2 regions of the Psychromonas aquatilis genome follow, and region 1 is predicted to be linked to the other one. Evidence: predicted binding sites of a transcription regulator. Region 1 holds the regulator's gene; the other holds the start of a gene.

The links. Region 1 encodes MetJ, which represses methionine synthesis genes. Its sites were predicted from a motif close to TAGACGTCTAGACGTCTA; they were not measured.
Region 2: a site for MetJ is predicted at 4,269-4,286, ahead of metN (methionine ABC transporter ATP-binding protein MetN). Genes of this name have one in related genera too.

What each region holds. Positions count from the first base shown of each region.
Region 1 is NZ_JBAKAZ010000026.1:1,320-17,142, forward strand. Features, by position in the region: gene V6256_RS08300 (MucB/RseB C-terminal domain-containing protein) at 1-840, opposite strand, end outside; gene V6256_RS08305 (sigma-E factor negative regulatory protein) at 849-1,373, opposite strand; gene rpoE (RNA polymerase sigma factor RpoE) at 1,386-1,964, opposite strand; gene nadB (L-aspartate oxidase) at 2,131-3,756, shown strand; gene V6256_RS08320 (protein YgfX) at 3,753-4,205, opposite strand; gene V6256_RS08325 (FAD assembly factor SdhE) at 4,177-4,428, opposite strand; gene ygfZ (tRNA-modifying protein YgfZ) at 4,687-5,661, shown strand; gene V6256_RS08335 (class I adenylate cyclase) at 5,807-8,344, shown strand; gene metJ (met regulon transcriptional regulator MetJ) at 8,470-8,736, shown strand; gene V6256_RS08345 (bifunctional 4-hydroxy-2-oxoglutarate aldolase/2-dehydro-3-deoxy-phosphogluconate aldolase) at 8,805-9,428, opposite strand; gene kdgK (2-dehydro-3-deoxygluconokinase) at 9,453-10,388, opposite strand; gene V6256_RS08355 (heparinase II/III domain-containing protein) at 10,963-13,098, shown strand; gene V6256_RS08360 (heparinase II/III domain-containing protein) at 13,101-15,260, shown strand; gene V6256_RS08365 (FadR/GntR family transcriptional regulator) at 15,337-15,823, opposite strand, start outside.
Region 2 is NZ_JBAKAZ010000029.1:21,246-37,068, reverse strand. Features, by position in the region: gene mnmA (tRNA 2-thiouridine(34) synthase MnmA) at 1-778, opposite strand, end outside; gene V6256_RS09060 (ABC transporter ATP-binding protein) at 992-1,738, opposite strand; gene V6256_RS09055 (FecCD family ABC transporter permease) at 1,738-2,853, opposite strand; gene V6256_RS09050 (ABC transporter substrate-binding protein) at 2,853-4,025, opposite strand; gene metN (methionine ABC transporter ATP-binding protein MetN) at 4,362-5,396, shown strand; gene V6256_RS09040 (methionine ABC transporter permease) at 5,386-6,072, shown strand; gene V6256_RS09035 (MetQ/NlpA family lipoprotein) at 6,113-6,943, shown strand; gene V6256_RS09030 (ABC transporter substrate-binding protein) at 7,253-8,212, shown strand; gene V6256_RS09025 (ABC transporter permease) at 8,226-9,131, shown strand; gene V6256_RS09020 (ABC transporter ATP-binding protein) at 9,128-9,931, shown strand; gene V6256_RS09015 (hypothetical protein) at 10,445-10,654, shown strand; gene V6256_RS09010 (hypothetical protein) at 10,770-11,501, shown strand; gene V6256_RS09005 (hypothetical protein) at 12,095-12,541, shown strand; gene V6256_RS09000 (5-formyltetrahydrofolate cyclo-ligase) at 12,868-13,512, opposite strand; RNA gene ssrS (6S RNA) at 13,590-13,774, opposite strand; gene V6256_RS08990 (cell division protein ZapA) at 13,956-14,264, opposite strand; gene V6256_RS08985 (UPF0149 family protein) at 14,437-15,006, shown strand; gene pepP (Xaa-Pro aminopeptidase) at 15,017-15,823, shown strand, end outside.

The DNA of each region.
Region 1 (15,823 bases):
TATATAGATAGAAACAAGGGAAATCCCATCATCTAGCATAATATAAGAAACAGGATCGGTATCATGCATCATTAATTTATGTTGATCACCTTTAACAATTTCAAAGCCTTTAGGTAACCAGTCTACATCCCATTGAGCAACTTTAGCTGTCGCTGTTACTAAATGTAGTACTTCAGGTTTAGTTTGTGTGCTGAGTTGCTTTAACCAAGGGTTGATTTGATCGCTGGTTATTAAGGAGACGACCATCGTCTGTTCAAGAATTAGATTACTTTTATTGATCACATCCAAACGCAGAGGTAAGTAACTGTTTAAATCCAACCATACAATATAACTGTATCGATAGTTATCTTTACTGACCATTCTAATGGCAATTGCTTTCTTTCCAGCAATCCTACCTTTACCGATCACGATATATTCGTAACTTTTATTGCCTTTTACAAAATCAAAGTTAGCAATATTAGCAAAGATACTTTGATCTCGTTGTGTTGCAAAACTATAGGCTTGATTACCTTGTTGGTAGAAACTTATTTTTCCGTCAAACTGCAATGTTTCTCTCATCGCACCATTTAGGAAACTAAAGTACGCAATTCGCTTACCATCAACAACGCCATGGATAAGTCGTTTAGGTTCAATTTGATTCTGTGCGGTATTAAGATAAACGAGCTCATAGTTTAGTTGCGTATAAGCTTGTTTCATCTTATTTAAATAAGAGATGGCAGTCTCTTGTGTTTGGCTATCTACTTCTTCGGTTGATACTATTTCAGTACTCGCTATTAGTTTCGGTGCAACTAATAGCGACATTAGTGAGCATAACGCAACTAAAAATAATCGACACTTCATTATTAACCTTAAGGTTGTGTTTGCAACTGTAATTGATGGTCTTTCAATAGTGCATCTAAACGTTCATTACGTTCTTTTATATCATGTTGTGTTTGTTTTGGTGTAGCTTGCAGACTAACAGGTGCCGCGGTTCCACCAAATGGGACTGTGTTTAACACAGGAACAACACTTGGATCTGAACTTGTTTCTTGATTAATCATTAAACTACTAACGACAACAACACCAGCAACAGACGCGGCTATAGCATATTGACCAAAACGCTTCATGAAAGGAACAACCTTCTTATCCTTCTTTTGAGGCAATGTAACCACATTGTCATCTTGCTTTTCATTTTCAATCGCAGCCATCACGCTATCAGTAATATCTACTCGTAAATCCAAGCCGTTGCTTTCATCACGGAGAACATCACCAATTAGCTGATATCTTGAGAACTGTTGCTGTAACTCAGCATCCTCAAGGACCTTATTAATAATATCTTTATCGTCGTTTTCATTATCGATAAACGAGGATAAATTTTGTGAGTATTCTTTCATTATCAATTCCAATTAATTTTCTAATAAAGGTTTTAACTGTTTATCAATTGCTTCACGAGCTCTGAAAATGCGAGATCTAACAGTGCCTATCGGGCAATTTTCAATCTGTGCAATTTCGTCATAACTCATTCCTTCAAGTTCACGTAAAGTAATAGCCGACTTTAATTCGTCAGGTAAATCACTAATTACTTTTAAAATAACTTTTTTTACTTCCTGAGAATGTAAAATAGCCTCAGGGTTATCTTCAGTTTTTAAAGCGTCACTACCATCATAACTATCTGCTTCAGATGCATCGATATCAGATGCAGGTGGACGCCTACTTTGACTAGTTAAATAGTTTTTAGCTGTATTTACCGTAATACGAAATAACCAAGTATAAAAAGCACTATCACCACGAAAATTGGGCAATGACTTATATACCTTGATAAACACCTCTTGTGATACATCTGGTATATCACCAGGACGTCGCACATAACGTGTTAATATATTAGCGACTCGCGTTTGGTACTTACGTACTAATAATGAAAATGCTTGTTGCTCACCATTTTGTATTCGCTTTATTAACTGTAAATCTAATTCACGCTCATTCATTGAGCTTTTCTACCTATAATTATAGTGAGTCATCGATTCTCACTAATATGACTTTAATTAAAAAAGAAAGTTCCAAATAAATTCAAAACTAAGATAATTTTGGATAAACTCTTTTATACTCGAATGTTAATTACGTATTTTCCCCAAAAAAAGAGCATATAATGCCATGGCAGAAAACAAAACAACAACTGAACATCATACTTGTGACGTATTAATTATTGGTGCAGGTGCAGCTGGCTTATCACTTGCGTTAAAGATAGCCGCCCATAGTAAAGTACGTGTACTTAGTAAAGGCATCCTTTCCGAAGGGTCAACCTATTATGCTCAAGGTGGCGTTGCAGCTGTCTTTTCTGATGATGATAGTACTGAGTCACATTTACAAGACACACTTATTGCAGGTGCTGGTTTATGTGACGAAGATGCGGTTCGGTTTACTGTTAATCATGCCAAAGAAAGTATGCAATGGTTAATTGACACGGGCGTTAACTTCGATACCGAAATGAATGCTCAAGAGGAAACTCAATATCATTTAACGCGTGAAGGTGGCCACTCTCATCGCCGTATTCTGCACGCAGCTGACGCGACAGGTCGTGAAATAGAAGAATCCTTACTAAGTGCGGTAAAAAAACATCCCAATATTACTTTGATGGAAGGCTACAATGCCATTGATTTAATCACCACACAAAAGCTTAATCTACCTTCCAATAGAATTTTAGGTGCTTATGTTTGGAATAGAACAGCTGAGCATGTTGAAGTGATCAAGGCACACTTTGTCACTTTAGCAACAGGTGGCGCGAGTAAAGTATATCAATATACAAGTAACCCAGATGTCTCAAGTGGCGATGGTGTAGCATTAGCTTGGCGTAGTGGCTGTCGAGTCGCCAATATGGAGTTCAATCAATTTCACCCAACCTGTTTATACCATGCTGACGCAAAAAACTTCCTACTAACCGAAGCGCTTCGAGGGGAAGGTGCTTTATTGTTACGTCCCGATGGCTCTCGCTTTATGCCTGACTTTGACGAACGAGGTGAGTTAGCTCCACGTGATATTGTTGCTCGAGCAATCGATTATGAAATGAAACGTTTAGGTGTCGATTGTATGTATTTAGACATCAGCCATAAACCTAAAGAATTTATTATTAAGCACTTCCCAACCATTTATCGTCGATGTTTATTATTAGGCATTGATATGGCCCACCAACCTATCCCTATTGTCCCAGCTGCACATTACACATGTGGTGGAGTAATGATTGATAGCCACGGCCAAACAGATATCGATGGTTTATATGCAATCGGAGAAGTCACCTATACAGGACTACATGGCGCCAATCGTTTAGCATCAAATTCTCTTCTAGAATGCATTGTTTATGCCCACGCTTCCGCAAAAGATATTATTAACCGTATCTCCTTCTATCAAAATAGAAAATTCCCTACGATTCCAGATTGGGATGAAAGCCAAGTAGGTGATTCTGATGAACAAGTAGTTATTCAGCATAACTGGCATGAGTTACGTTTATTTATGTGGGATTATGTTGGTATTGTGCGTACTAATAAACGATTACAACGCGCATTAAGCAGAGTTGAATTATTACAACACGAAATCACTGAGTACTATAGTAACTTTAAAGTAGGTAATAACTTACTCGAATTAAGAAACCTTGTGCAAGTGGCTGAGCTCATTATTAAAAGTGCTATTAAAAGAAAAGAAAGTCGTGGGCTACATTACAACCTAGACTATCCAGAGCAAAGTGATAATCCAAAACCAACCATTTTAAACCCTAACAAAGATTAAGCTGACTTAGTTTGTTTTATTAAACGCGCCAATAAGTAAAACTCTTTGGTTTCAATACTATCTTTAAAGACAACAAACCATTTATTGGGTTTGTTGTCTTTCCTCTCCATCACCAGGGCCAATGGATTAGACTGTTCCACACATAAAAAAATAACCCAAGCATTATAAAAAGAGCGCGAGCTAATACGCCCATTTACTGAGATCGGTTGTTGAACTTCAATATCAGCACGTTCTGAGAAGCGACAAATAAAGGGTAATGTTTTAAGTGAAAAAACCAGATAGGAAGATGTTAGTAAGTACAGAACGAGAATAATGCCGCTAATCCAGCTTACTCCCCACAATAACAATAATAAAATAGCACAAGCCAATAAAACAATTATCGCCAATAACTTGGCGATAAACGATGGTTTATTGACAATCTTATACTTTAACGCGCTTAAGGATGACATCAACAATTTCAGCCAATTGTGGATCAGGGCAGACTTTATGTCCCATAAACCACGCAAATAACTCAGGATCTTCACAAGTAAGCAAACGTTGAAAAGCTATTTTATGTCGATCACTTAAATCACTATATGCCTCTTTCACAAAGGGCATAAATAATACATCAAGCTCTAACATCCCACGACGGCAAGCCCATAATAAACGAGCAATAGAAACCTCTTCAGACATGACGGTTACTTCCTTTTAAAAATGTACCGGGCACCATTTTAAAATGGCCCCATAATAATAAATACTTGGGATAATGTTCAAAACACATCACAACAGACAAATCGATATAAATAAGAACAATTGTTGGGTTGTTCTGTTCATTCAGTATAGAGTGCACAACATCATAACAACAACATTTTATTCACAGCAACTACTGACAAAATAGCCTGTGAGCTATAACATTATAAAAAACATATTCGTTCATAAATGAGGCAAAACATGCGCACACTTAGTCAACTTGAAGATATTAGCCAATTACCAGACTTAGTGCTTTGTTCACTGAATAGTTGGGATTTAATCAGTATTACCGGTGAAGATAGGATTTCTTTCTTACAGGGGCAACTAACCTGTGACTTAGCAGCATTAACACCAGGACAACAAACATTAGCAGCACACTGTAATCCACAAGGCAAAGTGTGGAGTATTACACGAGTCATTATGCTAGAAGATAGAGTGTTATTAACTCAACCGAGCTCTGTCTCTGAGACTCAATTACCTGAACTAAAAAAATACGCTGCTTTCTCTAAAGTAGAAATAAAAAAAGAAACTGAATACCAAATATTTGGTTTAGCCGGCCGAAAATCAGCTGAATATATTGCAGCAGAGGTGGATACGGCAGCAACACATGAAACCAGCCGTTTACTTGAGAGTGGAACTGTCTTAATAAAACAACCTTCGCCATCTCTTCGCTATATGGCAATCATGAAGAATGACGTTGCTGATGCGTTATTATCTGACTTACAAAATAAGGCTGAGATTTTCGATGATAGTTTATGGAATGCAATGAATATTGCTGCAGGTGTTGGCTTTGTTGAGGCTCAAACAACCGGCCAGTTTATTCCTCAAATGCTCAATTTACAGGCGTTAGATGGCATCTCATTTACTAAAGGCTGTTATATTGGGCAAGAAACAATTGCTAGAGCAAAATATCGAGGTGCAAATAAACGAGCAATGTTTATTTTAACCGGTAACGCAAATAATGCCCCTACACCAGGACAAACTGTTGAAGTTTTATTAGGGGAAAACTGGAAGCGAGTTGGCATTGTTATTTCAGCCTGTCAGTATGGCGATCAACATATTGAAATGTTAGCTGTATTACCAAAAGACACCAGCTCTTCAGCAACATTTAGAATAAAAGAAGTAGAGGATTCAATACTTTACTGTGCACCTTTACCATATCAAATTCCCTCATAATCCCCTTTCATCCCTCGTATTTTTACGAGGGATTTTAGCATATACAGGCAAAGTGAATATTTACCAATAGTAACTAATTAATGTTATAATGCTCACAGTTTTCTAAAGAAAATATTAAATAACACTTACATACATGGAACATAGATTGAGTCAAGAAATCATCCAATTGCGTAATAAAGCAGATGAGTTTTCGCGCCTACGCGTAAACTCTGCTTTAGCATTGATGAGAAAAGATGAGGCAAATGTTTTTAAAATATTTCCAATCTTACTGCACTTAAATGAACCTACTTTACCTGGCTATATTGATGCTGATGTGCCTAAAGGTATTTGCCAATTTACCCCAAATGAACAACAACAGTCACTAAGTTTACAACTATTCGATTTTAAATTGCCTGACACCTCTCCTGCTTTACCTGAAATCATCGGGTTATATGCAATGGGAAGTACTTCTTCAATTGGACAATGTTCGGAAAGTGATTTAGATATTTGGGTTTGTTACTCACATAAATTAGATCCTGATAGAGTTGAACTACTCAATAAAAAAACTTGGGAAATTACCCATTGGGCTGAAAGTTTAGCTGTTGAGCTAAATTTTTTCCTAATACCCGATAATAAATTTAGAGTTAACAATAAAGCAGAATTAAGTGATGAGTCATGCGGTACATCACAACACATGTTACTGCTAGATGAGTTCTATCGCACATCTTTACGCGTTGCTGGCAAACGTATTTTATGGCGACAAATTCCACATGATCACGAACATGATTATGATGATTATGTAAAAAAATTATATGACAATAAACAAATTGAAGAAGATGATTGGTTAGACCTTGGGGGTTTACACTCTGTACCGGCTGAAGAGTTATTCGGTGCAACTTTGTGGCAACTTTATAAAGGCATTGATAACCCTTACAAAGCAACATTAAAAACTATTTTAATGGAGGCTTACTCATGGGAATATCCAAATACAGAGTTAATATCAACTTCCTATAAAAAAAGCTTTCAAGAACAACATTTCTATAATGAGCACTTAGATCCCTATTGTCTGATGCTAAGTAAAGTTAGCGATTACTTAATCAGTATTAATGACCTCAATCGTTTGGAGTTAGTGCGAGTATGCTTTTATTTCAAAACAGAAGAAGCGTTATCCAAACCTTCTTCGTCTGAAAGTACCTCTTGGCGTAGAGCAATTTTAAAAAACCTCATTAAACAATGGGGCTGGACTGAAAGCCAGATAATAGATTTAGATAATCGCCATAACTGGAAAATACGAGAAGTACAGCAAGCAAACTCATTATTACTTGATGCATTGATGTTGAGCTATAGTAATTTAATTAAGTTTGCACGAGTTAATAATATTAGTGAATCTATTAGTGCTGAAGATATTGGCATCTTATCGCGTAAACTTTACGCTGCTCATGAAACCTTACCGGGTAAGGTCGATATTATTAACCCTAATATTTCGCCTAATTTAATAGAGAAGCACCTTAGCCTCATTCAAATTCCGGAACATCGTAAAAATAAAGCAGGATGGTATTTATATAATAGTAAGCTAGAACCTTTTGAGCTAGCTAATACCCCCTGCTTAGGCTATTCACCTTATTTATCTAAACTCGTTGCATGGAGTTATGTCAACGGTTTGTACGATGAAGACACTGAACTTCACTTATACAACCAAGGCTCTGATCTTGTTGATAAAAATTTGAATCAATTTGCCAAGGACTTATACAGTGTTTTCCCTATTTATGTTCCTAAAGCAAGCGACAAAGCGCTTAGCGCCCCCTGTGCAATTAAGTATTTATCTATCTTTCTTAATGTTGAAAAAGATCCAACCAGGCATTGGCAAGATACAGAAGAGAGTGAATTAAACCAGATTGATAATGTGATGGCTTATGGTGAGCACAAAGAAAGCTTAATTGGCAGTATCGACTTTATATACCGTAACTCATGGAACGAAGTAAGAACATTACACTTTAATAGCCAATTTTCAGTAGTTGAAGCATTGAATACGATTTTATCGAAAATGCATCAAGATGCATCACCACCAAGTAAAATTGATCTCTTTTGTTATAGCCGCCATTTCAGCGAACAAATTTGTAACTCTTTTGGCAAAAAACTTGATGAGTTTATTCAATTACGTTTGCATACGGTACATACTCGCTCAGTCCAAACCCTATGGACCGGTGGAAGGAAGTTTGGTTTTTACTTTGAACGTAAAGGGGTATCCTTACAACATTTAGAAAGTGCTGTTGATATCTATAGCCATATATCGAATAAGAAACTATCCGCTAGTTCCTTAAATCTAAAAACAACCTTCTATGATCAAACGGCCGATATCATCGAGTCACATATCAGTGAAGGTTTAATACAATTCTTTTTTGAAAATCACACCGATGGTTTTAATATATATATTGCAAATGCAGAAAATGAAGTGGAAACTTTTTTAAACTTTGCTGGCTCCAAAAATGAATTTGTACAAAATGTAAATCGCTTTTATGCTTCCAATAATTACCTCTCCGATGAGGTAAGTGAGCAAGTTAATTTTAATTTACCTCAGTTTTATGATATTTCATTAAATGAAGATAAAACACTATCTTTAAGTCCATTTAAAAGTAGTAAAATAAAACCGCGTATACGAGAAACATTAACCGTTTTTGATACCAATAAATCAGAACCTTTTTAATAAACCGTCATTCATGGTCACTAACGCTTAATTCTTGTGATGGACTTCTAGCCATCTTTACGTTCAGATTGCCATAATAAAAAAATCGAGGTAAAATAACAGTAATTTTTTTCAAGGTTACTATTATGACAACAAAATGGAATGGTGAATATATTAGCCCTTATGCCGAACACGGTAAAAAAAGTGAGCAGGTAAAAAAAGTAACTGTCTCAATCCCAACTAAGGTGCTTAAAATATTAACGGATGAACGAACTAGAAGGCAAGTGAATAACTTACGCCACGCAACTAACAGTGAATTGCTATGTGAGGCTTTTCTACATGCCTACACAGGGCAGCCATTACCTGAAGATGAAGAACTAGATAAAAACCAAACTGAAAATATAAATAAATAAATACTTCTGTTACAAAAAAGCCTTGATTACATACATAATCAAGGCTTTTTTATATAAACCGCTTTTAATTAACCTAAAGCTGCAACAGCTTCTTTAACTAAAACAGCAATCTTATCCCACTCACGGTTATCAATTAAGTTTGCAGGCACCATCCAAGTACCACCACAAGCTAATACCGCATCAATATCTAAATATTCATTGATGTTTGCAGGTGAAACACCACCAGTAGGCATAAAGCTAACTGGGTAAACAGCCGTTAAAGATTTCAACATTGATACACCGCCTGAAGGGCCTGCAGGGAAGAATTTTAACGTAGTTAAACCCATTTCCATTGCTTGCTCAACTAAAGATGGGTTGTTAACGCCAGGGATAATTGGCATGTTACGTTGTTGACAGTATTTAACTGTTGTTGGATTAAAACCAGGGCTTACAATAAAATCTACGCCAGCATCAATTGCTTGATCGACTGTTTCGCTGTTTAATACTGTACCCGCACCAATTAACATCTCAGGAAATGCTTCGCGCAAGTTTTTAATTGATTCTGCTGCGGCAGGAGTACGGAAAGTTATTTCTGCACATGGCATGCCGTTTTCAACTAATACTTTACCCAGTGGAACAGCATCAGCAGCATCCTTAATTGCAATAACAGGGATCACTTTCAATGTTTGTAGTTTTTCGTTTAATGTTGTCATTTCTTATTTCCTAATTGTAAGTAATTAATCTACGAATGGAGCTATAAATTGTGCATCGATAATGGCACCTTTATGCTGAATAACGGTTGCTGCAACATTATGTGCTTTCATTGCCGATGCTTCGCTACTTTCGCCTAATAAACGGCCAGACATATAACCTGCGGCAAATGAATCGCCGGCAGCGTTAGTATCAATAACTTTAGATTTTTCTATTAAATTTGCTTTAACACTAATTTGATCATCTGCTGTAATAACTAAACATTCCTTGCTACCGCGCTTAATAACAATCTCAGTCACGCCAAGTGCTAATGAGCGTTTAATACAATCTTCGATACAGGTATCGCCAAAAACAGCCTCTTCGTCATCAAATGTTAATAGTCCAGTATGTGTCACTGATAATATTTTTTTGTAGTTTTCAACAGCTTGCTCTTGCGAGTCCCATAATTTCGGACGGTAGTTATTATCAAAAATAACTTTACCACCAGCTGCTTTATATTCGGTTAACAAGGCATATAACTTTTCACGGCTATCTGCTGGTAAAATCGCTAAGCTAATACCAGATAAATAGATAGCGTCTTGTTTTAAAAGGTTTTCAAGTAATTCTTCGCTGGCTGTTTCTAACCAGTATTTAGCAGCTGAATCAGCACGCCAATACATAAAACTACGCTCGCCTGTGTCATCTGTATCTACAATATAAATACCTGGTTGTTTTGTTTCTGAGCGCTGAATAAATTGATCATTGATACCTTCCGATAACCAATTATCGACCATTCCTTGGCTTACTTTATCTGTACCTAATGCTGTTACATAACTTACATTAAGCGCTTTATTAGCAGTTAAACGTGATAAATAAACAGCTGTATTTAAAGTATCTCCGCCAAAGCCTTGGCGTAATGTGCCGCCTACATCCTGTAGTTCAATCATACATTCGCCGATTAATGCGATATTAAAACTAGCCATTTATCACCTCAATTAAAAAATTAATTTTCATTATTAACCAGCTCAAGCCATCGTCAAATGGTACTGGTATCGTTATTCGTATTTTATACTAATAATTTCTAAGTACTTTATACAGAGCGTATTTCTCTGCGCTAATTCATATTATTAACTTGCTTTAAAGCAGGTATTTATCACTCTTCAATAGTAGAAAAACAAATAAACAGATTTATAAAATGAAAAATTGTACATTACCACAATCGATTTGTAATACAAAAAGACGTTATGTGTGATCTAGATCATGAGCTATCAGCACATTCAATCTAAGGTGTAATACAACTAGAAGCATTAACAATAAGATTAACTTTTTACCTCCCTTCTAAGCGCACTAAAAAAGCAATAAAAATCAATTTCAATCATTAAACTGTGCATTAGATAGACGTTCTACAATCAAAAAAAATGCTAAGCCATATATACAAATACAAAAAATAAAAATGTAGACACAGTACGTAAAAACTAAAAAATAAAGTGATTTTAAAGTTTATTTGTATTACTTTATCCATTTATTTTTATCCACTTTTATGCAATAGAGGTCAATATGTCTTCCAACGTCAACGCTGTTCTTATGGATCAACAAGAGATTGAAGCTATCCAACAAGAGCTCGGTAAACCAAGTTTAATGGGAGTCAGCCTCGATGCTCTGATTCGCGATACGGACAATTACCTTGCATTACCTATTGATGTTCCAGGACACAGCCCAGCAGGTGGTTATGCGCATAATAAACACCAACAAAATTATAAATATATCGACCAAGCTGGCCGTTTATTTTTAATTACAGGTGAAGAAAAATACGCTCAGTTTGCAGCAGACTTATTAACCCAATATGCCGATAAATATTTGGCATTGGGTTTCCAAGTTCAACGTAACACCAATCCACCAGGACGTTTATTTCATCAAATGCTGAATGAACACGTTTGGTTGTTATATTCAAGCTTAGGTTATAGCTGCATTAAACACTGGTTAACCGAAGAGCAACGCCAACACATTGAGAGTCAACTATTTGAACCAATGTTAGAAGTTGCAACCGTCAAATATGACTTTGATTTTGACCGAATTCATAATCATGGTGTTTGGGCTGTTGCAGCAACAGCAGCTTGTGGCGCAGCAATTGGCCAAGAAAAGTATATTGACTTAGCATTACACGGTTTAGCCGGTGATGACATACAGGGTGGATTCCTTGCACAGTTAAGTAATTTATTTGCTCCGTCTGGTTATTATATAGAGGGCCCTTATTACCATCGTTATGCAATACGCCCTTTATGTTTATTAGCAGAATTAACTCAACGCTTCCGTCCTGAATTAGATATCTTTAATTTTAAAGGGCAAGTGATCGCTAAAACTATCCAATCTTTACTCTCAACTGCTTACCCTAACGGTGTTTTCCCTTCATTAAATGATGCATCTAAAAGTATGGATATTAAAGATGAAGGTGTCGTTATCGCTGTTAGCTTATATGCCAAACATTACCCTGAAGATAAAAATTTATACGGTATTGCTAAAATTCAAGAGCAAATCTGGATCAGCGGTTGCGGTGTTGCATTATCTCAAGCTTATCAAGCACAAGAATCAGTGGAAGTTCCTTGTTTACCAAGTGTTGAATTAAATGAAGGTCCAGATGGAGATAAAGGTGCACAAGGCTTTATCCGCATGCAAAATAGTAAAGGCGATATTAGCCAACTTGTGATGAACTATGGTCAACATGGTATGGGACATGGACACTTCGATACACTGGGCATGACTTATTTTAATAATAATCAAGAAGTATTACGTGATTACGGCTTTGGTCGTTGGGTTAATATTGAGCCTAAGTTTGGTGGTCGTTACCTTGATGAAAACAAGTCTTATGCTCGCCAAACTATTGCCCATAACTTAGTTTCTGTTGATGCAGGTTGTCAAAATAATTTTGATGTTGATACTGCAGATAGTAAACATGGAGTACCGCACTTCTTTATCGGAGAAGGTAAAGTGCAAGCAATGAGTGCTTATGCTTATGACTTCTACCCTGGCGTTGACCAACAACGCTCATTGGTCCTTGTTGAACACCAGCAACTTGAAAAACCATTATTGATTGATTTATTCCGTTTGATCAGTGAAGAAGCACATCAATACGATTACTCTTTACAATATCAAGGTCAAATCATCCGTACCAACATTGAACACAAACAACACGCAACATTAAATCCAATGGGCGATGACTTTGGTTATCAACATTTATGGAATGAAAGCGAAGGTCCTGCACAAGACACAAGCTTAGTAAGTTGGTTACAAGGTAGCAGCTACTACACATGGTTAAGTGCAGCATCTACAGATGATACGGTTTTCTTTACGCGTACTGGTGCGAACGATCCTTCATTCAACCTACGCAGTGAAACAAGTTTAATTCTACGTCGCCAAGCTAAAAATGCGCTATTTGCTAATGTTATCGAAACACACGGTTATTTTAATGAATCAGTAGAAGCAAGTTTAGATGCTCGTGGAAAAGTACATTCAATCAATGTTGTTGGCTTTAACGATGATGCAACTGTTGTAGAAATCCTTGCAGATGATTTTGCATTAACAGTAATGGTTAATAACAAGTTAAATGCAACAGAACAAAGCCAAAGCACAATCGAATTTAATAATACAACATACAGCTGGCAAGGATTTGTTGCCGTAGAAACAAAAGGGTCTTAATAATGAGTTATCAACCACTACTAATAAGCTATCAACAAGCAGCAGATTTACGTCAACACGTAGGTGCAGACTCACTCATTGGTCGCTCTATTGCAGAAGAGATTCAAGCGCTTGAAGCTTACATGCCAATCGGTATCGAAATCCCAGGGCACGGTGAAGCTGGCGGCTACGAGCATAACCGTCACAAACAAAACTACATCCACCTAGATCTAGCAGGTCGTTTATACTTAATTACAGGTGAACAGCGTTACCTAGATTACGCAACAACCATGCTAGTGGAATATGCAAAGGTTTATAAACATCGCGATTTAAACATTAGCCGCGACACTAATAAACCAGGTCGTTTATTCCATCAAACATTAAACGAAAACATGTGGATGTTATATTCATCGTGTGCTTATTCTTGTATTCGCCATGAGTTAACAGAAGATCAACAACAACTTATTGAGAACGACTTATTCAAAGTAATGCTTGAAATGTTTGTTGTTACCTATGCAGAAAACTTCGATATTATTCATAATCACGGTCTGTGGTCTGTTGCCAGTGCGGGTATTTGTGCTTATGCAATCAATGATCAAGCAACAGTAGACAAAGCATTATATGGCTTAAAAGGTGATAGTGTTTCTGGTGGTTTCATTGCTCAATTAACGCAATTATTCTCACCTGATGGTTATTACATGGAAGGTCCGTACTACCATCGTTTCTCGTTACGTCCTATCTTCTTATTCGCAGAAGCGATTGAACGTCGTCAACCTGAAGTTGGTATTTATAAGTTAAAAAATGAAGTAATTAAAACAACTGCTTACGCAGTTATGTCAACAGCATTCCCAGATGGAACATTACCAGCATTAAATGACTCATCACGTACAATGGACATTAAAGATCTTGGTATTTTATTAGCAACTAATATCTGTTTTGAGCGTTACGAACAAAACGAAACACTGTTAGCAATGGCGAAACATCAAGACCACGTGTGGGTACACAACACGGGTGCAACATTATCTAATGCACTAGAAAACAATGCTGAAGTACCTAACTTTAATTGGGGTAGTTTAAGCCTAACAGATGGTGCTGCAGGCGAATGTGGCGGTGTAACAATTCTACGTCATCGTGATGCAAAATCAGACGATAGTATGGCACTACTTTGGTACGGCCAACACGGTAGTGATGCTAAACTTCACTCTGCACTAGACCATGGCCATTTTGATGGTTTACACCTCAGCTTATTCAATAATAACCAAGAGTTTATTAACGATTACGGTTACGGTCGTTGGGTTAATATTGAACCGAAGTTTGGTGGTCGTTACATTCCAGAAAATAAGAGTTACTGTAAGCAAACTGTTGCACACAACACTGTAGTTGTAGATCAAACAAGTCAAAACCAAGGTGTGACTGCAATTGCACAACAACACAACGGTGAAAAGCACTTTACTATATTGGGTAATCAGTCAGATAATGGCAAATTACAAGCAATGAGTGCCTTTGCACGTGATTATTATACGGGTGTTGATCAACAGCGTACGGTTATCATGCTTGAATCAGAAGAGTTTGAAAAACCGCTTATCATCGACCTATTCCGTATGATCAGTGAAGAAGAACACACTTATGATTACCCTGTTCATTACAAAGGACAAATCATTCGCACGGATTTTGAATACCAAACACACAAAAGTTTAAATACTCTAGGTGATGCACATGGTTATCAGCATCTTTGGAATCTTGGACAAGGTAAAGTAGAAGGCTCATCACTAACAACATGGTTAATGGGTGATAGCTATTACTCACTGATTAGTAGCGCAAATGCTGATAGTGAAGTTATATTTTCCCGCACAGGTGCAAATGATCCTGACTTCAACTTACGTAACGAACCTATGTTTATGTTACGTCAAAAAGCAGCAGACCATTTATTTGCTAATGTATACGAAACACATGGTTACTTTAATGAATCAGTTGAAGCGAGTTTAAACGCACGTGGTCAAGTTGACTCAGTTGAAGTATTACTAAACGATCAAGTAGCGTCTGTTATTTCGATTAACTTAGTGAATGATAAAAAACTCACTGTTTGTGTAAGTAATGTTGTAGGTGTAGATGAAAATACCACTTCAGATGTGACGGTTGATGGTCAATCAATTTCTTGGAAAGGCCCTGTTGTTATTAAATAAACAAGTGCTAAAACTGAGATAAAAAAAAGCCCGTTATTTAACTTAATAACGGGTTTTTTATTGAATTTATTAGGCGCTATGTGCCAGGGGGTAATCTATGCTTAGAGTTTGCTAATAGCGTTGTATTTGCTTGTCGTGCTTTATCTGCATCGCCAGCCATGATGGCAGCGTAAATAGCTCTATGCTCTCCGATACAAGTTCCACCTTCTTCTGAAGAGTGACTAATGAAGCTCTTAAACATAGTACATAACACATTTGCAAATGGCAGATAAAAACTATTGCCAGTCGATAGAAAAACCAACCGATGAAAATGCATATCCACTTCCATCCATTTTTCAGCGTCAAAGTTTTTGGATATTTCATCCATTTTTTGAAAGGTAGAAGATAATTCAATACGTTGTTGCACCGTTGCATTTTGCGCAGCTAATGCAGCGGCTTCCGGCTCAATAGCCTTACGTAATGATAAAAACTCTCTATAAACCACTTCATTGTCACCAAGGTCAATCAACCAATCAAGTAATTGAGCATCTAAAAAATTCCAATTTTCTCTTGATTTTACTCGT
Region 2 (15,823 bases), on a different contig from region 1:
ACCCTTTACGTTGTCCTAAGGTGTGGTACATCAAACCTTGATGTTGACCAATTACTTCATTGTCAGGTGTAACAATATCGCCAGGTTGAGCTGGTAAGTAAGTTTGTAAGAAATCAGTGAATTTACGTTCACCAATAAAACAAATTCCAGTACTGTCTTTTTTATTGTGCGTTACTAAATCTTGTTCTTCAGCAATACGACGTACTTCAGGTTTTTCTAATTCACCTACTGGGAATAGCGTTTGTGCGATTTGCTCGCCACCAACGGCATATAAAAAGTAGCTCTGATCTTTGTTGCTATCTAAACCACGTAAAAGTTGTGCTTTACCATCGATATCTCGACGACGGCAATAGTGCCCTGTTGCAATAAAGTCTGCTCCTAAATCTTCAGCAGCAAATTCTAAAAAAGCTTTAAACTTAATTTCTTTATTACACATGATATCTGGGTTTGGGGTACGGCCTGCTTTGTATTCTTCTAAAAAATGTTCAAATACATTATCCCAATACTCAGCTGCAAAATTGATAGTGTGTAATTTTATGCCTAATTTATCACAAACTGCTTGAGCATCCTGGAGATCTTGAGCTGCAGAGCAATACTCATCAGTATCGTCTTCTTCCCAGTTCTTCATGAATAAGCCTTCTACCTGATAGCCTTGCTGCTGTAATAAATAAGCAGATACTGAGGAATCAACACCACCGGATATTCCGACGATTACTTTAGTCTGGCTATTGTCTTTCATAAATTTTTCTCCAACGAATTCAGCGCAATATTTTAACAGAATTTAATGCCAATTAAACTAATTATGTGAGGGCGATGCTTGAAGTTTTAAAGTCAGTAAGGTGCAAATGACGAGGAGAGCAGGTGAGATTGTTCTATTGATGCCTGTTGGCGCTGATTTAAGTCTTAACTAAACAAGGTTTAGCTAAGACTGGATAGTAGGTGTTGTCAGGCGATTAAGCAGTAAGTGATAAGGTATTTACGCCTCATCTGCTCATAAACAAGCGACAACAACAGGGTGCTGTTCGAGCTGTATTATCTGAGAGTTGACATTAAATACATTTTTAATTAATACTTGATCAATGATTCTACTCGGCTCACCGTAAGCAAATAAATTATTATTATGTAACGCTGCTACTTTATCTGAATATTGAATCGCTAAATTTAAATCGTGTATCACCATTAATGCATAGGCATTGTGCTCACGCGTATAGCTTTTTACATATTCTAATAGCATAAATTGATTGTGCATATCCAATGCTGACGTTGGCTCATCTAAAATCAACACGCTAGGTTGGTTGACAACCGCTTGTGCGAGTCCGACCAGCTGGCTCTCGCCCCCGGACAGTTCACTGCATATTTTATTGGCGAGATGAAAAATACCAATTTTATCCAATAGAGTGAGTGCTTTTTCTGCACTTTTGGCTTTGGTAAATAAGCTATTAGCGTCAACATGCATGGTGGTGATCAGCAACTCGATAACCGTAATATTTGCTGACACGCGATGATCTTGTGGTAAATAACCAATGTCATTTAGCGTCAGTGGTTTTGCATTTAAGGTAATGCTATCGGCATTTGGTCGAATACGCTTAGTCATTTGTTTAAGAAGGGTGGATTTACCTGCACCATTTTTGCCAATCAATGATACCATTTCACCTGGGTAGATGGTGGGAATACTCATATTATCTAAAATAATATCGTTGCCAAATGCCACGGAAAGTTGATTAATATTAAGCGCCATTAGAATTTTCCACCTTTTTTAATAATTAAAAAGATAAAGAAAGGTACGCCCACAGCAGACATCATCACGGTTAACGGTAAAATAATACCTGGCATAACCGACTTACTAGCAATAGACGCAAGTTCTACTAATACTGCCCCGAGCAGAAATGAAGCTGGTAGGAAGAAACGTTGATCTTCACCAAGAATCATTCGAGCGATATGTGGGCCAACTAGGCCTACAAATCCAATCGCACCAACAAATGAAACGGATAATGAAGTGATTAAAGACACGAGTAATAATGTTTTTATACGTAATTGTTTTACATTAATACCCATTGATTCAGCACGCTCTAATCCTACTTTTAGAGAAGATAGTTTCCAAGCGTCTTTCATCATAATGGCCATGACAATTGGTAGTAAAATCGCTAACGTTGTAATTTTTCCCCAACTACCTCTGTCTAATGAGCCCATTTGCCAGAAAATCAATGTCTGTAACTGTGTCTCAGTGGCGATATATTGCATCATGGTTAACATGCCATCATAAGCAAACATAGTAGCCACGCCAAATAGCATAACACCTTCAATTGAGATCCGCTTAATTGATGAGATGCCTGCGATCATAAAGGTGGTGAGCATGCACATGACAAAAGCCATGCTGGCAATCTGATATTCTTCAGGAATATAAGGAATTGAAACAATATGGGTAATAACTAATGAAGCGCCAAATCCCGCTGAAGCAGATACACCGAATGTATAAGGGTCTGCTAACGGGTTATTGAGCGTTGTTTGCATTTGTGCGCCGGCAATTGCCAGCGCTCCTCCAACAAATGGTGCCATCAGCGACATCGGCATACGAATATCCCAAATAATTGTTTGAGTCACAATATCACTGGATGCAGGATTAAAAACACCACTGATTACCTGTCCGAGTGTAAGGCCGTGAGAGCCAATCAGAACATCTGCTATCAATCCTATTAAACTTAAAAAAAAGAGCACAACCAGCGCCACTTTTTTCTTTTTAAGGCGTGAATGATGTATTGTTAGCGCATCAGTCAAGTGGTTTGTTTTGCTTTCTTCTTTTACAGAGCCTTGCTCAATGAAGGCACTGTCAGAAAGCGTCATGCTTTGCTTCATTAGTGCATTACCTGTGCGTTATTCTGGCCAAATTTTCCTGATAGTGTACGACCAGCAAAACGTTGGTTCATCTCTTCAAAGGTTTGCTCTGGGTTGAGGTCTTTAAATAAAGCAGGGTGGATCCATTTAGCAAAATATTCAATAGCCACTAGGTTGTATGGTGAATTATAAAAAGGCATGTATATCGAGTAGATATTATTAGACTGGTAGGCATTAGTTGCTTTTAACCAGCTTCTATCCATTAACTTAGTTGTCGATTTTTTGATTTGTTCAGGATCTAGCGGCGCGTAACCTAAAGGGATACCTGACGTTGGGTTGCCTTCTTTATCTAACCAACCTGTTGTTTGCATAATGTAAATATCTGGTTGTGCTACTAATACACTTTCTGGCGACATTTGCCCTGTTAATGCCCCTTTTAATGGTTTATCTGCGACATTGTTGGCTTTTAATAATGGGATATAAGCGCCCATATTGCCATCAGAAAAGGTACGGCAACATGATTCGTTATAACCAGCAGCACGTTCAATAAAGACATTTTTATTTGTTTGCTCTGCTGGTAGGGTATTCACAGCGTCGGTTAAACGTTTTAGATGGGCTTGATAGTATTCTGCAAAACGTTGGCCTTGTTCTTTTTTACCGAGCGCCGTTGCTAAAGAGGTCACTGATTTCACTGTATTTTCTACAGGATGCTCTCGAAAATCGATTGCAACAACTTTAATGCCTGCTTTGTCTAGCTTTTTCAATAAGCCTTTGTCTTGTGCAAGCTTAATATTAGAAAGATCAACAACAAATAAGTCGGGTTTATTTTGCATGTTGATAAATTTTTCTGCATCAAACTCACCTGACTTTATTTTACCTATCGTTGTTATATCTTTAAGGCTTGGGTACTTTTTAATATAACTTGCATACATGCTAGGAGCAGATGCACGCATATCGTCACGCCAAGCGACCAAGTGTTTAGCGGCATCTTGCTGGTAAATAATCTCTAATAATGAAAATACGCGGCCTGTAGAGAGTGCTATATTTTGAGGTTCTTTTTCAATAGTGACGGTACGTCCTGCAATGTCGGTTATTGTTACTGGAAATGTACTGGCAAAACTCGGCAGAGTGACAAAAGAAATGGCGAATATAACAACAGAGGTGATATTACGAATGAGATTGAAACCTTTCATATCTGAGAACCTTTTATTTTAAGAAGAAATGGGGAAATGTATAAACAAGCCAAGAATGGTAATACTTATCATTATCGCTGTAAAATTATTTATATTTATTTTATTTCTCATTTAATAAATGCAGGGAATGATTTAATGAAATTAAGTGTTGCTAAGCTATTTTCTGATGTTGTTTAAGAATTGGTAGCATTATTTATTCGTTGGAGATTAATATCTTTGATTTTACGTAATCATTAATTGATTTAGACGTCTAGATGGCTTAGACTGCGCTCGTAATTATGATTTAGGCTGTAAAATAAGCCTATCCATAACAGTCATTCAATTTCAGGAAATCTGATGATAGAAATAAAAAATGTTAATAAAGTGTTTTATCAAGGGAATAAGCCCATTAATGCACTTTCAGATATCAATTTAAGTATTGAGCAAGGCCGTATTTTTGGCGTTATTGGTTCATCAGGTGCTGGTAAAAGTACATTGATTCGTTGTGTTAATTTATTAGAGCGCCCCACTGATGGGGAAGTGCTATTAGATGGCGTTGATTTAACTAAGCTATCTGAGCAAGACTTGACTCAAACTCGCCGTAAGATTGGCATGATCTTTCAGCATTTTAATCTATTATCATCACGTACAGTATTTAATAATGTGGCGTTACCGTTAGAGCTTGCGGGTGTTAGTAAAAGTAAAATAAAGACTAAGGTTGAGGAGTTATTAGCATTAGTTGGATTGGCTGAAAAGCGTGATGTTTATCCTGCTAACTTAAGTGGCGGGCAAAAACAACGTGTTGCGATCGCCCGTGCTTTGGCATCTGACCCTAAAGTTTTATTGTGTGATGAAGCGACGAGTGCACTGGATCCTGCAACAACAATTTCGATTTTAGAATTACTTCGTAAAATTAATAAAGAGTTAAATTTAACTATTTTATTAATTACCCATGAAATGGCTGTTGTAAAAGGGATTTGTGAAGAGGTTGCTATCATTGGTGGTGGTCGATTAGTTGAAACAGGTTTAGTAGGGGATATTTTTGCCCATCCTAAAACTGAGCTTGCTCGTGACTTTATTCGTTCAACATTAGATCTTTCTATTCCTGCTGATTATGCTGAACGCTTACAAGCAGCACCTAGTGAAAATAGTTATCCGTTGATTCGACTTGAGTTTACAGGTGATTCTGTTGATACACCTGTGATTAGCCATGTTGCTAGAGAATTTAATATTGATATTAGTATTTTAAGCTCGAATATGGACTATGTCGGTGGAGTGAAATTTGGTTTGATGTTAGCAGAATTTATTGGCCCTAGTGAATGTGCAGATAGAGCTATTCAATATTTAAAAGAACAAAAAATAGAGTTAGAGGTGTTAGGTTATGTCTGTTAATACTGTGTTTACATGGTGGGCTGAGAATACTCGCCTAATTGAATTATTGGTGAGCTCTTTATGGGAAACACTGGTAATGGTATTTACCTCTGGTTTAATCGGCTTTGCTGTTGGTATTCCATTAGGTGTATTGTTACACCTTAGTAAGAAGAATGGCTTATTAGAAAACACTGCGCTTAATAAAATATTAGGTGTTGTCGTTAATATAGGGCGCTCTATTCCTTTTATTATCTTATTAGTAGCGTTAATTCCAGTTACTCGTTTTATCGTCGGGTCATCTATTGGTACGGCCGCTGCGATTGTACCATTAACAATTGGCGCAATTCCTTTCATCGCTCGCTTAGTTGAAGGTGCTTTATTAGAAGTCCCTGCGGGGTTAGTGGAAGCGGCTCAAGCAATGGGCGCGAAACCGATTCAGATAATTAAAAAAGTATTATTACCAGAAGCATTACCGGGCATTATCAATGCAGCAACCATCACTTTAGTGACGCTAGTAGGTTATTCTGCAATGGCTGGTACTGTTGGCGGTGGTGGTTTAGGCGATGTAGGTATTCGTTATGGATATCAGCGTTTTGACCCTGTGGTAATGATGATTACGATCGTTATTTTGGTGATTTTAGTACAGCTTATTCAGTCAATTGGTGATTACTTAGTTAAACGTGTTGATCATCGTTAAAAATTTCATTTTATTTATCAATTATTTATAGGAAGAAAATATGAATTTTAATCTTAAAAAAGTATTAACTGTTGTTGGCTTAGCCTCAACTGTCGCATTAGCTGGGTGTGGTGAAAAAGAAGCACCTGTTGTTGAAAATGAAGCGCCAAATAATACCCTTACTGTAGGTGTTATCGCAGGTGCTGAAGCACAAGTTGCAGAAGTGGCTGCAAAAATTGCAAAAGAAAAATACGACCTTGATGTCGAGTTAGTGATTTTTTCTGATTACATCACACCTAATGCTGCATTAGACGAAGGCTCTGTTGATGCGAATGCATTCCAACATAAACCATACCTAGATCAGCAAGTCGCTGACCGTGGTTATAAATTTGCTATTGCAGGTAACACTTTTGTTTACCCAATTGCTGGTTATTCAAGTAAAATTAAATCACTGGATGAGCTAAAAGAAGGTGATAAAATTGCAGTACCAAGTGATCCAACTAACTTAGGTCGCTCTCTAATCTTGTTAGAGAAACAAGGGCTATTAACACTTAAAGAAGGTGTTGGTTTACAAGCGACTGTATTAGATATCGTAAGCAGTGAGAAAAACTTAAATATTATTGAATTAGAAGCGGCACAATTACCACGTTCATTAGATGATGTGAGCCTTGCTATTATCAATACAACTTATGCAAGCTCTATCAACTTATCTCCAGAAAAAGACGGTTTATTTGTTGAAGATAAAGAATCACCATACGTTAACTTAGTGGTTGCGCGTGAAGATAATGTTCAGTCTGAAGCTGTACAAAACTTTATCAAAGCATATCAAACAGATGAAGTTTACCAAGCAGCATTAGAAATCTTTAATGGTGGTGTTGTTAAAGGTTGGTAATTCCTTTTTCATAATATAATGCGTATTACATAAAGGTATTAAACATTGTTTAATACCTTTTTTTATACATTTTAAAAACATACCATGCCCGCAATTACTTAATCTTTTATTACCCACCTTCGTTATAAAGTTTATAATTATGCAGAGATTTTGAGCTATTTTTATTTTAATTATTAATGTGCTTTAATTTTTCGTACAAATTACTATTAGAGACTTGTATTATTAAGGTTAACTGGTACGGTTCAAAATAGGCTAACACTACTTTATACAGTTTGTTCCCATTATTATGCTTTCCTAAAGGACTAAAAAATGAAGCTAAATTCAATTCTTAAGAGTACTCTTCTTGCCGCTGCTGTCATTTCTGGCAGTATTCAAGCAAAACCTGTTTATGTTGCAACGACTGCTATTGTTGAACACCCTGCTTTAGATGCTGTTCGTGACGGTGTTAAAGAAGTGTTAGAAGAAAATGGTTATAGCGGCGATGATTTAAAATTCACTTATGAAAGTGCTCAAGGCCAGCCAGCTATTGCCGCACAAATCGCTCGTAAATTAGTTGGTGATCAACCTGATGTGATTGTGGCTATTGCGACACCTTCAGCGCAAGCTGCTGTAAGTGTAAGTAAAAATATTCCAGTTGTATTCTCTGCTGTTACCGACCCTATTGGCGCTAAATTAGTACCGACATTAGCGCAACCTGGTGGTAATGTGACAGGTTTATCGGATATGGTTAATGTGAAGCAACATCTGGCTTTAATTAAAGAATTTATTCCTGATTTAAAAGCAGTTGGTGTGCCATATAATCCAGGTGAAGCGAATTCAGTATCAAGTGTTGCTGCTTTAAAAGAAGCGGCATCTGAAATGGGTATTGAAATAGTTGAAGCGGCTGCGCCTAAATCTTCAGATGTTATGGTTGCAACTAAGCAATTAGTGGGCAAGGTACAAGCTATCTACTGCCCAATCGATAACACTATTATTAGTGCTGCAGAATCAGTTATTAAGGTAGGTATCGATGCACAAATACCAGTGTTTGCTGGTGATACCGATACTGTTGCTCGTGGTGCTGTTGCCGCTGTTGGTTATAACTACTTTGACCTAGGTCGTCAAACTGGTGAGCTTGTAGTGAGTATTTTAAACGGTGAAAACGCAGGTAATATCGATGTCAAAATGGCTGAAGGTACTGACTTGTTCGTTAATCCTAAAATGGCTGCACGTATGGGTGTAGAAGTTCCAACAACAGTACTTGATCGTGCTACTCAAATTATTAAATAAGAAGTTTATATAAATGTCACTTTTTTCTTTTATGGGTACCTTAGAACTAGGCTTGATTTATGGCCTAGTTGCTATCGGTGTTTACCTAACTTTTCGTATCTTAGATTTTCCAGACCTTACCGTTGACGGTAGCTTTACACTTGGAGCTGCTGTAACAGCAACGCTCATTGTAATGGGTGTTAACGTTTTCTTAGCTACGCTAATCGGTACTTTAGCTGCCGCTTGTGCAGGGTTAGTAACGGCATGGTTGAATTTACGTTTTAATATCTTGCATCTACTGGCCAGTATTTTAACCATGACTGCACTTTATACGATAAATCTTCGTGTGATGGGTAAACCGAATGTGGCACTTATCATGGAGCCAACTATTTTAACGCCATTCGAAGGCCTATTTGGCTTACCTGATATGTATATGCGCGTTATATTTGTCGCAGTGTGTGCTGTTGTTGGTGGTTTGTTGGTTGCTTGGTTCTTACGCACTCAATACGGTCTGGCAATGCGTGCTGTTGGTTCAAATAAACGTATGGCACAAGCCAATGGTATTGTTGTAAAACAAAAGGTTTACGCTGGGCTAGCTTTGTCTAATGGCTTAGTGGGTTTAGCCGGCGCTTTATTTGCTCAAACCAACGGTTTTGCTGATTCAACCATGGGGATTGGTACGATCGTTGTTGGTTTAGCTGCTGTGATTATTGGCCAGTCTTTATTTGCAAGCCGTTCTATGTATGTGATTGTTTTAAGCTGCATTGTCGGTTCTGTATTATACCGTTTAGCGGTTTCTTTAGCGCTTAATGCTGATTTTATTGGTTTTAGTGCATCGGATTTAAACTTGATCACGGCAGTACTAGTTGCCTTGGCATTGATCTTTCCTAAACTGCGTAATGAATGGAAAGCAAAACAAGCAGCGAGGAATGAAGCATGATTAGTTGTGAAGGGCTACACGTTACCTTTAACCGAGGTTTACCAACAGAGAAACTAGCAATACGTGGTATTGATTTAACTATCCCAATGGGTGAGTTTGTGACTGTTATCGGCTCTAACGGGGCAGGTAAATCGACTTTACTCAATACCATTGCTGGTGACATTAAAAGCACTAAAGGTAAAATTCTTTTTGGTGATAGAGATGTGACTAAATTACCTGCAACAGGAAGAACAGCTGATATTGCCCGTGTTTTTCAAGACCCATTAGCCGGCACTTGTGGTGATTTGACCGTTGAAGAAAATATGGCGCTTGCCTATGGCCGTGGACAGCGAGGAAGACTCTCTTCTGCGTTGAACAGTAAAATGCGTAATATCTTTCGTGAGCAGTTAAGCCGTTTGAATCTTGGGCTTGAAAACCGTCTTGAAAGCCAAATGGGACTATTATCAGGGGGACAGCGTCAATCGGTTAGTTTGTTGATGTCTGCACTGCAACCTAGCTCGATTTTACTACTTGATGAGCATACGGCTGCACTTGACCCTAAGACGGCTGCTTTGATTATGGATATTACTTCACAAATTATTACAGAGAAGCAATTAACCGTGATGATGGTGACTCATTCAATGCGTCAAGCCTTGGATCATGGTTCGCGTACAATCATGTTGCATGAAGGTAAAATCATCTTTGATTTATCAGGGACAGAACGTGCCGGGTATGAAGTTAAAGATTTACTTAACTTATTCGCTCAGGCTAAAAATGACGGTGAAGAGTTAGATGATGATAAGTTATTGTTAGGCGCTTAAAGTCTGACATCTGATTTCATCTTAAAAAGAGCCGAGAGGCTCTTTAGACTAAAACTAAAGTGTATATTTAGGTGAATGGTTACAAATAATATTATCTGATTGTTACACCAAATAAAACCTACTTTTGAGTGGGTTTTTTTATATCTATAATTTCTAACACCCTTTCTTATTGTCTGGTGGATATAATCAAATTTAAAATATCTATCATTTAGTGCAGAACCTTCTGAGCATAATACATACGACTTAAATGTAAGTGCATAGGTTTTGCAAAATATCTAAGGCTTCATTGGCTTTACTGGGTGATTTAGGCTTTAGTTTGTTTGGTATTTTGCCTTAAAAACCTTTATAACTGAGTATCTGCTTATAACATGAATGAAATAACCTATCAAAAGGCGTAATTGATTTGTACGTCCTCTCAAAAAACAAAAGTAACCCAAAATGGCGGTTATTTTATTAACCTGTTATATTTATATTACTATTTAATTTTAAAGTTTTTACTAAAAGAGTTAGTCAATGAAAATTAATAATTTAGGTTTATTTAGTGATGCATTAGGAAATGAGTATGAAGTTCTAGAACAGGTAACACAAATAACAAACAAACCGAATTCTAAACCTTTCGATGGTTTCAAAGCTTATGAAACTACTTGTGGAATCCCTGTAAATGTTAGAAAAGATGGCGCCTTTGTTACTTGGGAAGATATTGTTTTACACCCTGTAAATTGATGGGAAAGTATTTGGTTTATTGCGTTTAAAGCAATCACTAAACCAATGTATTAAGGCAGTTACGGGAAACACCTTTGGTTTGCTCGTTACTCAGGAAAAATAGTGGAGTATGTGTATGGCAATTATTGAAAAAAGAGAAGATGAAATAAAGATAAAATTATATCTAGACTCTAAGGAGGCTTATAAACATATGATTCATGCTTTTCATATAGCAGATCTTAGAGTTACATCGGAAGATGAGCATAACTTTAGTGCGATTGCTGAAAGCTCTAAGTTAAAGTCTTTAGTTAAGAACTCATATGGCGAGGTCGTAACTTTTATTATTAAAGAAACAGAAAGTAATAATTATTGTTTCGTTACTTTATCTTCAAAAGGAAAGTCACCTTTAGGTGGTTATTCACATAAGTCTATATTTACAAATATAGAAAACACCCTAAAAAGAGAGCTTGGTGCTGATATGGTTGAGCTAACTTTGCAGGATGTAGGTTCTTATATCGAAGAAGAAACTTTATTTGAAATTTTAATTGAAAATATAGATAGGCAAACCATTAGAAAGTTAGCAGAAAAAAACTCTGGGGAATTACAAGACATCGTAAATGCAGGCGGTAATGTTTATCAAGTATCTTTAGAGCAGCAAGATAAATTAACTGACTTTGCAGAGAGGTTAAGTGAAAAAGACGCTGCTAAGTTTTTAACTATATATAATGAAGAGTTAGGCGCCTGTTCAAATAAAAGGGTCGATGATCTAAATATAGAACTACAAACTGAACAACAAAACAATCAAGCTGTGGGAATGGTTATAAGTATTATTTTTATTATAGGGATAATGTTTTTTATCTTTAGGTAAACCTTGTGTTTACATCTAAGAATAACTTAGTGGCAAAGTTTAATAATATTCGTTAGTTATTCTTTCTTGTTAAGGTACCTAAGCAGGGGTATATTCTTCTTTGTGAAGTGAAAGTATATCTTTTAGCTGTTATATATAAGATACTTTACGAGCAGTTCTTCTTTTGCAACATATTTTCATTTACTTTTAAAGTTTCGGGGTCACCAACTCCGATTGTCGCTTGGTAAGCGGCTAAAGGGCGCTCCGTGGTACGGACAGGTATCTCCGTGAGTTTCTGTAAAGGCGTCTGTTGAGCAATCTCCCATACTAGTTAGGGGGAGCTCAACCGCATTGCACTGCGGTATATAAAAAACGAATCTTTAACGATTCAACCGGTTGAGTCTTTTAAGTGGGTTTATACCATGAAAATTTCTCTTAACCTTGAAGTTAAAATTGATTTAGCGGAAGTCATAACAGCCTTTACAGGTTTGTGTTTTACTATTGCAAATATCATTTCTTACTTCTTTTAAAAGTCCGAAGTGGCTGGCGGCAGTCACCACTTCGGCATCTACATATATAAATTGGCAAATAAAGTGCTAATGCTGGGAGTTTCAATGGGTATATTAAACAAACTATTTGGACGAGCTAATCCATCTTTGAATAAATCAGATGGTAGGGTAAAAACTTCTGGTGAGCGAATAACTGAATTGACAGGCGGTGCAAATTTAGTTGATGGAAAGCAGACTTGGGAGTTAGCTCAGGATAAAAAAGATGATATCGAATGTATGAAAAGATGTTGTCAAGCCGAGCTGGATACAATGGAAAAGGCAGATGAGGTACCCGCTCCATTTTATTTTGAAAGAGTGGCGATTCTTTCAAAAAAGCTTAAGGATTATGAGCAAGAGGTTTTTTATTGCGAGCTCTATATAAATACTGTTAATAAATTTTATGTTAAACATGGGACAAGTAAATACGCTGATGTTAGAAAAGGTCCTACATACAAAGCAATTACAAAAAGGTTGCCAAAAGCTAAAGCGATGCTTGTAAAAATAAGCCCTTAGGGTGAATGGTAATTGTTTTTTATAACTAGGTCTAGCTATTTAAATAATAAGCTTCTTTGTAGTTTCCCTTCCTTCTATTTGTCAGGTTATTAATTAATATTGAGCTCTTGCTTAGTAAAATTAAGTTGTAAGTATATATAACTTTATGTGCTACCGAGGTTGGTCGGTAATTAATTATTAAACATTTACAGTTCGCCTTCAAAGGTTTTTAGTACTCATTGAGTATGGCCGTCACCCCATATAGATTAAATAAGGTGAAAATACCGAGAGGCTCTTTTTTGTTTTTAGAGAATGTGAACACAAGGCAAGATTAGTTAGTACCTAAGTTATATTAATAGGGCGTTATTATTCTGGGTAAAGTGAAAATGTTGTTGAGGAGTGATCACTTCTGGTAAAGGGACATCCCAGGCTTGAGTCGCTAAACTATCAACATATTGGCAGTCATGTGCAAACCCGATAGGGTAGGGACCTACTTGCTCAGTAAACCAAGGAGTTAATAATCGGTCATAGTAACCGCCACCCATTCCCATCCGATTACCATACTGATCAAAAGCCACCAGCGGGGTTAAAATAACATCTAAGTCATTACTACCACAACTATTCAAATAACCTGTCCCTGACTGTGTTTTGATTAATGCAGGCTCTTCAATTCCATAGCTGTTTTTGATGATTTCAGTGGTCTCTTTGTATGCCAAAAATAATAGTTTACCTTTTTTATCAGGATCGATGACAGGCACATAAATACTTTTTTGTTGCTGCCAACACCAATCAATAAATGGCATGAGATCCAGTTCACCATCATAAGCTAACGTCAACGAGAGTGATTTTGCTTGTAAAATTTTAGGGTGTTTAATTAAACGTGAAAGCACTTTATCTGTGGCTTGTTGCTGCTGTTGTGCTGATAGATTATTTCGTTTTGTACGAATTTCTTGGCGAAGTTTTTTTTGTTCTAATGCAATGTCGTTAGGCATTATATTATCCAATTTCCAGTGAGGTGAAATACTGATTAATAGGTGACATAAAAAGGAGAGAGGTTGTATGAAAGAATAGATAACCCAAGGATACCGCTATTGACTGTGACCTTGAACCCGAAGGTCAAGGTTGGTGTATCAATGTCTACCGCAGGTTTCTCGATACAAGTCGAGTTTACACAAAAGTATCCAAAACAATTCACCAGGGTAATGCTTATCGGCTCAGGGACTTAGTCAAGATTAACGTGTACCCGAGGGTTGAATAAACTGTACCTATATTTTTCACGATTTAAAAGGTTTTTGATCAAAAAAATGGATATTTCTTTGCGTATGTAGAATTTTTAAACACAATACTAATTACTGTTCATCAAGCCAGTTAAGTCGAATAATTAGTATTGTTGATAGGTATGATTTTCTGGGAATTGAATTAAAAATTTTATCCGTTATTTTTTATTTGGGTCTACCTTGGTATTCGTTAAAGCCCCATTGATCGCATCTTGTAATTGCTGAATGCGTTTATTGAGTTTATCAGTCTGTGCTTTATTTTCTTCTTGTATGGTGTTTAATTGGTGACGATAGTTTAAAGCAGCCATTGCCACTAATTGTTCACTACGTAGCGAACGAGTGCTATTGCGCATCTCTTGTAAGTGTTCATTAACTTGTTCTACTGTGTTTAATAAGCTTTGTTGCTCATTTTCAGGGCAGCTTATTTTATATTGCTGGCCTAAAATTGTGATGTCTAGCTGTGCCATAATGCCCCCGTTAGTCTTGCTGATATAAGGGAGTCAATGCATTCCCTAAAATAAATCTATTACCATCCGCGAACTATATCGACCTAGCTATCAACTTTCAAGTACTTACTGGCGACGAGATCTTCTGGATGATAGAATAACTGCTCTATTTTAGCTTATTAAGAGTATCGAAATGAATTCTTCTGTTTTACCTAATTTTGATAAGATATCGCAAGCCCTTGAAGCGGCTGATTTATTCACGAACGCTGCAGAAACTCACGGTGTGTTATCAGGCTTTGTTTGTGGTGGTATCAAACTTGAAGATAATAGTTGGCAGCCTTTATTTAATGATGTCGTCAATGAGGGAATGGGATTGCCACATTCCGTAAAAAACTTAATCTCAGAAATCTACTCCGATGTCGTTAAACAATGCTCTGATGATGGATTGGGGTTTAATCTACTATTACCTGACGATGAAAAGCCTTTAGATGAGCGTGCAGAAGCGATGGCACAATGGTCTCAAGGTTTTTTAGTTGGTTTTGGCATGGTACAACAATCATTGAATCAAGCGCCTGATGACGTTCAAGAGGTGATAAGAGATATTCGAGATATTTCCCAATTATCGTTAGACTTTGAACAGGAAGATGAAGAGTCTGAAATTGCTTTCTCTGAAATTGTTGAATACCTTCGTGTCAGCGCGATGCTGTGTTTTAATCATTTCTCTCGCCATATCTCATCTACTGTTTCTAATACTTTGCATTAATCGAGGCTACATGACTGAATTTATACAACGCAGAAAAACATTTTTTGATAGCATGCTTGATAATAGTATGGCTATTTTCACCTCTAACCAAGAGTTTACTCGTAGTAAAGACACTGAATTCCGTTTTCGACAAAATAGTGACTTTTATTACCTATCTGGTTTTAAAGAACCTGAAGCTTGTTTGTTGTTAATCAAAAAAAATAACCAAACATCTACGGTATTATTTAATCGTAAAAAAGATAAACATGCAGAAATTTGGCATGGTTACCGTTTAGGTCAAGAAGCCGCATTAACCGACTTGGCAGTAGATAGCGCATTTGCGATTGATGATTTTGAACAAAAACTAGGTGAGTTATTGGTTGATGTTGATTGCATTTACTACCCGGTTTTAAGTGGTGAAACAACTGACCAACCATTACAAAATGTATTAAATAACTTACGCAGTAAAACGCGAAGTGGCTTGATTAAAACAAATCAATTTTTAGACTGGCAGCCGCAAGTTCATGAAATGCGTATGTTTAAAAGTGAAGCAGAAAAACAGCTAATGCGAAAAGCAGGTGAAATCTCTGCACTTGGACACCTGCGTGCAATGCAAAAATGTAAGCCAGGTATGTTTGAGTTTCAACTACAACTTGAAGTTGAATATGAATTTGCTAAGCAAGGTACACGAGATATTGCATATAACAGTATTGTTGCTGGTGGCAATAATGCATGTATCTTACATTACACTGAAAACGATCAAATACTCCAAGATGGTGACTTAGTCTTAATCGATGCAGGCGCCGAATATCAAGGTTATGCAGGTGATATTACGCGT